2 regions of the Clostridium sp. CM039 genome follow, and region 1 is predicted to be linked to the other one. Evidence: a T-box and tRNA genes for the amino acid it is inferred to sense, from the RefSeq annotation. Region 1 holds a T-box; the other holds one or more tRNA genes.
The links. A T-box is a leader RNA that pairs with one kind of tRNA and senses whether it is charged. The one in region 1 lies ahead of ACWJJ2_RS14910 (glycine--tRNA ligase), so its partner is inferred to be a tRNA-Gly.
Positions count from the first base shown of each region.

Region 2: it encodes a tRNA-Gly, which carries the amino acid that the T-box ahead of ACWJJ2_RS14910 (glycine--tRNA ligase) is inferred to sense. The anticodon was not compared.

Region 1 covers NZ_CM143649.1:3,189,040-3,193,468, forward strand. Annotated here, with positions in the region: gene lysS (lysine--tRNA ligase) at 1-1,366, shown strand, start outside; tRNA gene ACWJJ2_RS14905 (tRNA-Asn) at 1,525-1,599, shown strand; T-box leader at 1,650-1,815, shown strand; gene ACWJJ2_RS14910 (glycine--tRNA ligase) at 2,003-3,394, shown strand; gene murD (UDP-N-acetylmuramoyl-L-alanine--D-glutamate ligase) at 3,580-4,429, shown strand, end outside.
Region 2 covers NZ_CM143649.1:3,940,198-3,944,626, forward strand. Annotated here, with positions in the region: gene ACWJJ2_RS18525 (class I SAM-dependent DNA methyltransferase) at 1-574, shown strand, start outside; gene hslO (Hsp33 family molecular chaperone HslO) at 606-1,487, shown strand; tRNA gene ACWJJ2_RS18535 (tRNA-Val) at 1,820-1,895, shown strand; tRNA gene ACWJJ2_RS18540 (tRNA-Asp) at 1,901-1,977, shown strand; tRNA gene ACWJJ2_RS18545 (tRNA-Phe) at 2,008-2,083, shown strand; tRNA gene ACWJJ2_RS18550 (tRNA-Gly) at 2,089-2,163, shown strand; tRNA gene ACWJJ2_RS18555 (tRNA-Cys) at 2,182-2,256, shown strand; gene ACWJJ2_RS18560 (DUF6873 family GME fold protein) at 2,334-3,029, opposite strand; gene ytxC (putative sporulation protein YtxC) at 3,180-4,082, shown strand; ribosomal protein L20 leader region at 4,205-4,316, shown strand; gene infC (translation initiation factor IF-3) at 4,351-4,429, shown strand, end outside.

The DNA of each region.
Region 1 (4,429 bases):
ATCACAAGAAGTTAAAGAAAATTTTGAGAAATTAGAAGGCGCTCAGGTTATTGTAGCAGGTAGACTCATGTCTAAAAGAGTTCATGGTAAGGCAGGTTTTTCTGATATTCATGATAGATATGGTAAAATACAACTATACATAAAAATAGATGATGTAGGCGAAGAAAAATTAAAAGAATATAAAAGTTTTGACATAGGAGATTTTGTAAGCATAACTGGTACACCTTTTGTTACAAAAACTGGTGAGATATCACTACATATAGTAGATTTTCAGCTTGTAGCGAAGGCTCTAAAACCACTTCCAGAAAAATGGCACGGATTAAAAGATCCTGATTTAAGATTTAGACAAAGAGAAGTAGATATAATAATGAACCCACAAGTAAGAGATACGTTTATGAAGAGAATATCAATAATTAAATATATCCGAGAATACTTAGATAACAAAGGATTTTTAGAAGTTGAAACTCCGATTTTATCCACAGTAGCAGGAGGAGCCGCAGCAAGACCATTTAGTACTCATCATAATGCGCTTGATATTGAGATGTATCTTAGAATTGCAACAGAGCTATATTTAAAAAGACTTATTGTTGCTGGTTTTGAAAAGGTATATGACATGGGTAAAAACTTTAGAAACGAAGGAACAGATATAAGACATAATCCAGAGTTTACAATGATAGAATTATATGAAGCTTATGCAGATTATAATGATATGATGGAAATTACGGAAAATATGATAGCTTACGTTTGTGAAAAGGTTCATGGAACTATGAAAGTAAATTATCAAGGAACTGAGATAGATTTTACACCACCATGGAGAAGAATTACTATGGTAGATGCAGTAAGAGAATATTCAGGTGTGGACTTTGATAAAATAGCTACTAATGAAGAAGCTAGGGTTATAGCTAAAGAAAAGCATTTACAATTTAAAAAAGAATTAGAAAATTGCTCAAAAGCAGATATATTAAATGAATTATTTGAAGTATATGTGGAAGAGAAACTAATTCAACCAACATTCTTATGTGATTACCCTGTAGAAATATCACCTCTTACAAAGAAGAAGAGAGGGAATGAAGAGTTTACAGAGAGATTTGAAGGTTTTGTGTTTGGAAGAGAAGTGTGTAATGCATACTCAGAGTTAAATGATCCAGTAGTTCAGAGAGAGAGATTTATGCAACAAGCAAAAGAAAGAGAACTGGGTGATGATGAGGCTTATTTAATAGATGAAGAATTTATGAGCGCATTAGAAACAGGAATGCCACCAACAGGAGGACTGGGTATAGGAATTGATAGAATGGTAATGTTCTTAACGGATTCTTATTCAATAAGAGATGTTATCCTATTTCCTACAATGAAACCAATCCAGTAGTTTAAAAAAATTAAAGGGGTATTTTAGTTAATCTAAAATATCCTTTTTACTTCTTAAGCGTAATCATCAGTGCTTAAAATCATGAAATTTAAATAAAAAAGAAAAAACTATTGAATTTTTAAAAGTATATGTTATAATGTTGTTGTAAGCAATAATAATCCGCGATAGCTCAACGGTGGAGCACTCGGCTGTTAACCGATAGGTTGAAGGTTCAAATCCTTTTCGCGGAGCCATTTTTTATTTTTGGAACTCAATATTATAAGAAATCTAATGTATAATAAAATAATTCACTGTGATAAAGAAGAGTAGTAGTAGTACTTCATAAGAGAGGTTGTGGCTGGTGTAAACAATCAAAGTATTATTGTGAAAGGAACTTTTGAGTGTATAGAACTTAAAGTAGGGCATGTGCCAATAAGGGTGGAACCGCGGAAATAATTTTCGTCCCTTGGGGTATAGTCTTTTTTTTGTACGTAAAATAAAAGAGCATGCCTTTATGCGGGTGTGATGGATTGAATTGGTTATATTTAGGGCAAATAGGAAAGAATACAAGATGTAATATTAATATATTTGTAATGACCATTGAGAAGTATATAAAACGAGATATCATTAGATTATAAAAAAATAGGAGGGATTAATATGACATTTGAAAAAAGTATGGATAAAATAGTTGCGTTATGCAAAAACAGAGGGTTCGTATTCCCAGGATCCGATATATATGGAGGGCTCGCTAATTCGTGGGATTATGGTCCTCTGGGAGTTGAATTTAAAAACAATGTTAAAAAAGCTTGGTGGAAAAAATTTGTTCAAGAAAGTCCATATAATGTAGGTGTTGACTGCGCTATACTTATGAACCCAGAAGTATGGGTTGCGACGGGTCACGTTGGAGGATTTTCAGATCCACTAATGGATTGCAAAGATTGCAAAGCTAGATTTAGAGCGGATAAGTTAGTGGAAGACCATATGACGAATCAGGGAGTAGAAGTAGCTAGTGCTGATGGATGGTCAAATGAAGAGTTAAAAGAATATATAGCAAAAAATGAAATAGTATGTCCTAAATGTGGAAAGAAAGACTTTACTGATATTAGAAAATTTAATTTAATGTTTAAGACTTCCCAGGGGATAACAGAAGATGGAAAATCAGAGATATATTTAAGACCAGAAACGGCTCAGGGTATCTTTGTAAACTTTAAAAATGTTCAAAGAGCTTCAAGAAAAAAAGTTCCATTTGGAATAGGCCAAGTAGGAAAGGCTTTCAGAAATGAAATAACACCAGGGAACTTTATTTTTAGAACTAGGGAATTTGAGCAAATGGAATTGGAATTTTTCTGTAAACCGGGTACAGATTTAGAATGGTTTGCATATTGGAAAGAGTATTGTGCTAATTTCTTATATAATTTGGGAATGGAAAAGGAAAATTTAAGATTTAGAGACCATGGAGAAGAGGAATTATCTTTCTATAGTAATGCTACTTGTGACATAGAATTCTTGTTCCCTTTTGGATGGGGAGAATTATGGGGCGTTGCCGATAGAACTGATTATGACTTAAAGAAGCATATGGAACATTCAGGGAATGATTTAAGTTATCTAGATCCTATTACTAATGAAAAATATGTACCATATTGTATAGAACCTTCTCTGGGTGCAGATAGAGTTGTTCTTGCATTCTTAGTTAATGCATATGATGAAGAAGAACTTGAAGGCGGAGACGTAAGAACAGTGCTTCATTTACATCCAGCACTTGCACCATTTAAGGCGGCTATTCTACCTTTAAGTAAAAAATTATCAGAGAAATCGCTCGAAGTTTTTGCTATGCTAGGTAAAAAATTTAACGTAGACTACGATGAAACCGGAAGTATAGGAAAAAGGTATAGAAGAGAAGACGAAATAGGAACTCCATACTGCATAACCGTAGATTTTGATACGTTAGAAGATAATACTGTAACAATTAGAGACAGAGACACAATGGATCAAATAAGGGTAAGTATAGATGATTTAGAAAAGTTTATAGAAGAAAAACTACAATTTTAAATTTTAAATTGGAATAGTTAGTTTGGTTTAGAGAATGGCGTGTAGTATATAATGAGGCTTGAGTAGGCTGTGGTTATACTATGCGTTGTTTTTTTATAGAATAAATCTAAAAAATTATAAAATAAATTTGTAAAATAAATAATATAATATAATATAAAGTATATGGAGATTACATGGAGGGTTATATGAAAAAGGATTTCAATGAATTTAAGGAATTTATAAAAGGAAAAAAAGTTGGAGTTGTAGGTATAGGAGTTAGCAATATTCCTTTAATACATTTTCTAGTGAAGCTTAAGGCAGTTGTTACAGCTTTTGATAAAAAAAATTATAGTTTACTGGGACAGGTAGCAATAGATTTCGAAGAAGAGGGCGTGAAGCTGGTATTAGGGGAAGATTACTTAGATGATCTAACGGGGTTTGATGTTATTTTTAAAACACCATCTATGAGAGTAGATAACCCTGCTCTTTTGAAAGCAAAAAAAGAAGGAACATATATAACTTCCGAAATGGAAGAGTTCATAAAATATTGCCCGGCTAAAACTTACGGCGTAACTGGTAGCGATGGAAAAACAACTACAACTACAATAATATATAATATATTAAAAAAAGAAGGATATAAAACTTGGGTTGGAGGCAATATTGGTACACCACTGTTCGCAAATATTGAAGAAATAACCAAAGACGATAAAGTAGTATTGGAATTGTCGAGCTTTCAGCTTATGACTATGACGGTTTCTACAGATGTAGCAGTAGTAACAAATCTGAGTGTGAATCATCTAGATATTCATAAGGATATGGAGGAATATATAAATGCAAAGAAAAATGTGTTTAAATATCAACGTGACGGTGATCTGATTGTATTAAATAAGGATAACGCGTTAACTTATGAATTAAGAAAAGAGGTTAAGGGAAAAGTTAAGTATTTTAGTGTATGCGAGAAACTAGAAGATGGTGCATATTTTCAAAATGATAAATTATTCATTATGAACAAGGTAGTGTGTAATCTTGAGGAAGTAAAGCTAAAAGGGATGCATA
Region 2 (4,429 bases), 750 kb from region 1:
AATTGCAAATGAGTTTAAGCATACCTGGGCAGTTGATTTATCTTGTGATATGTTAAGTCAAGCAGAGAAAAAGATGAGGGATGCTCGGGTAGGAGCAAAATTTGTATGCCAAGATATTTGTGAATTGAATTTAGATAATACTTTTAACCTTATAACTTGCGGATTAGATTCTAGCAACTATATATTAAAAAAAGAAAATTTTAAAAAGTATTTATTAGGCGCTTATGATTTATTAAAACAGGATGGGTTATTCATCTTTGATATTAACTCTTATTATAAACTTACCAATGTGCTTGGTAATAATATTTATAATTACGATAGTGATGATGTAGTGTATATTTGGGAAAATTATTTAGAAAATGATATAGTACAAATGAATTTAACTTTTTTTGTAAAAGAAGGACAAGTGTTCAGACGCTTTGATGAGCAACACTCTGAAAGGGCTTATAAAGAAGAATATGTAGAAAGTGTTATAAAAGAAATTGGGTTCGAAATAATTAAAAAGATGGATAACTATGAAGATAAAGTAGTAAGTAAAATCACAGAGCGAATATGTTACGTACTTAAGAAGTAAAAAACAAAAATAGTTTACAGGAGGCTAGTATATGGATAAATTGGTTAGAGCTACTGCAAAGGAAGGCCAGGTTAGAATAGTCGCAGCAATAACTACGGGTTTAGTAAATGAGGGAGTTTCTATGCATTTGTGTGCACCCACGGCAGCAGCTGCTTTTGGTAGGATGCTAACGGCTGGTGCTCTTATGGGGAGCATGTTAAAGTCGCAGCAAGATAGTTTAACACTTCAAATTGATGGCGGAGGAGAAGCGAGAGGCGTGGTAGTAACTGCACATGCTGATGTAAGTGTAAAAGGGTACATAGGAAACCCTAATGTAGATTTGCCTGCAAACAAACAGGGGAAACTTGATGTAAGTGCTGCCGTTGGTACGGATGGTTATTTAAGGATTATAAGAGATATGGGACTAAAGGAACCGTACATAGGTCAAGTGCCAATCTGTACAGGTGAAATTGGGGATGACTTAGCTTATTACTTTACTGTATCAGAGCAAACGCCGTCTGCTGTGGGACTCGGAGTTTTAGTTGACACGGATATGAGCATTAAAGCTTCAGGAGGTTTTATAATCCAAATGATGCCTGGTGCAGACGAATTTTTAGCTGATATAATAACGTATAGGCTTGAAGAAATTCCATCTATAACTGAATTAATAGCAAAAGGGATGAACATCGAAGAAATTTTGGAATTTATTTTTGAAGATATGGAACTTAAAATACATGAAGAGGTTAAGCCGACGTATAAATGTGATTGCTGCAGGGAAAGGGTTGAGAGGGCCTTAATAAGTATAGGTAAAAAGGATTTAGAAGAATTATATAATGATGGTAAAACCGAAGAACTTAAATGCCATTTTTGTAATGAAAATTATGAATTTAATCATGAAGAAATTGGGCAATTACTTAAAGAAGCTAATTCATAGATAAAAATGCAGCTTTGGATAAAGAGAATATAGTATATGTGGTATTGCTTTTTATAGAAAGCAATACACAAACTATATTCAATAGTAATATATGTTTCAAATCGTAGCAAAGTGGAGTAAATTCGATAAATAGGGAGTATAATTTAAATATACGTGAATATTCACCATATTTATGGTTGACAGCCGTAAGGAAATCTTATAATATAATAAAGTACTCACAAAGTACACATGGACGAGGAAGTTAACAGTAAAGTAAAAAAACAGTTAATACATAAAGTTGTTGACAAGTTTTATGAAATGATGTAAACTGTACTAGTCTGATAAAGATATGTGGGAGCATAGCTCAGCTGGGAGAGCATCTGCCTTACAAGCAGAGGGTCACAGGTTCGAACCCTGTTGTTCCCACCACATATGGCTCAATAGCTCAGTTGGTTAGAGTGCCGCCCTGTCACGGCGGAGGTCGAGGGTTCGAGTCCCTTTTGAGTCGCCATTTGAATTTAGTAAATTTGAAAATTATTAAGGCTGGATAGCTCAGTCGGTAGAGCAGAGGACTGAAAATCCTCGTGTCCCTGGTTCGATTCCTGGTCTAGCCACCAGTGTTGCGGAAGTGGCTCAGTGGTAGAGCGTCACCTTGCCAAGGTGAACGTCGCGAGTTCGAATCTCGTCTTCCGCTCCAACTATAATTATGAATAATGGCGCTATAGCCAAGCGGTAAGGTCAAGGTCTGCAAAACCTTTATTCCCCGGTTCAAATCCGGGTGGCGCCTCCAAAACAATAAAAAGTAGTCTAAATGCTGATATTTCAGCATTTAGACTACTTTTTTTATTTCAGTATATTTTGGATTCGTTAGACTCTAAAAATACTACCTCTATCGATTAGTTTTCCATTTCTCAAAAATACAGGTTCTACCTTATGCTTATTTAAAAAATTTAATACTTCTTTCCCATACAAATAATGATCTAAGTGACCATAAAAAGCTAAGACATTATCTTCGATAAGACCTGTTACGCCACCTATAAAACCGTAGTTAAGCCCGGGAAGGATAATATCACCAGGTGGAATTAATAAAATATCTATTTTTTCAATGCTTAAAGCCTTAGCGATAGAAACATCACTAGTTATGACTGCATGATCATTTACAATGCAAGTAGAACATTTTGTATAACCTTGCTTAACGTTTATTAATTTTCTTGTTTTTAATAGTGACAAAAGATTAGTATCAGTAAAATTAACTGAGTGAATAAAAAGATTGCCTAGGCTTAATGAATTGAGACATATGTCATAAGGGTATTTATCTTTTAAAGTTGAATTTGATTTATAAACTTTATAATTTAACAAAATTAAGCTCAGTATGAATTCATTATCCATGTCTTTATGAACTATAATATCTTTGCCTAAAATATGCATAAGCATATCAGGGTGACCACATACAGCCTCGTATAAAATGTTGCTAGGTGGGCAAATAAGCAAGTTATATCCTCTAGAAACTAAATATTCTTTTTCTTCATTATGAATTCTAAAATCAACAATAATATTTTTCATTACAATACTCCTATTTAATATTTATTTTCTTATGTTTATTTTATAACACAAAGCTATCACAAATTGCAATATGTCGATAATTGTTTAATCTATTTTGCATATACATTAATATTACACACATACTATCTTAGTGAGAAAGGAGTGTGCGAAATGCTTTTATTAACTATTGTATATAATAGGAGTATGGAATGTATTATTGATGAAATTAAAGACATTAAGAAGTGTTTTGAAGATAAAAAAAATTTTTCAGGTATATCGGAAAATATAATAGGGGATACTCACGTAGTAAAGTTTTTTTGTGATGATGACAACTTAAGCGATGCTAGTATCAAAACATTTAATTTGCATGTTGCAAACATGTTATATAAAATAGTTGTAATGGAATTTTGTAAAAAAGGACTCAAAAAATTTTTAGATGAATCTTATTTTTTTCTGCAATATGATGAAATAGAACAAATTAAACCTAGGATACAAGAATACTTGAGTAGTGAGGGCGAAATATCCGGACCTAATGGAGTATATTGTATGAATAGGAAAAATAGTATAATTGATAAGATAACTAAATGTATAGAAGAAAATAATGAAATTAATATAAGTGGATTTTTAACCTTTAGGACAAAAGAGCTAAAGGGAGATTTAGAGTGCATAGTGGATAAAGTTGTGGAAGAGTATATGGTAGAGAAAGAATATAATGAGTTTATAAAATTGCTTAAATACTTTGTTGATGTTCAGGATAGTAAGGTAGATGAGATTAATATTCTAATTGAAAAAAACGGAAATTATCGTTTAACAGATGAAGAAGGTAATGATTTAGTAGGAAATATGATGATGGAGTTACCGGATGTTAAATTTGATTCAAAAGAAAATCGAGAGGAACTTATTATTAGCACTATGATAACCAATGCTCCTAAAAAAGTAATTATACACTGTGTAGAGCATTGTAAAAATAAAGAACTAATACAAACGATAAACAAGGTTTTTGCAGATAGGGTCTATTATTGTGATAAATGTGTTAAATGTGAAGAGATAAAAAAAGAAACTCTTGTATGGTAGTAAGGCATATTGATATGTGAATAAAATAAATAAAAAAGTGTTGACAAACAAATACTTAGATAGTATACTTTGAATTGTTGTGAGTGAAAATATAAAAAATATTTTAATATAATAGAGTTATCTTTTACAAGAAGAAACAGCCGTTTCTCACCTAACAGTAATGCTAGTTAGGTTAATTAGTAATTTAAATTTGTTACTATTAGGGACGGCATTTTGTCGTCCTTTTAATTGTTTAAATATTATATTTTTATCTAAATACACTTAGGAGGTGAAAATTATTAGTAAAAACAAAGATTTCATGATGAATGAAGAAATCAGAGTTAGAGAAATAAGAGTTATTGGAGCTG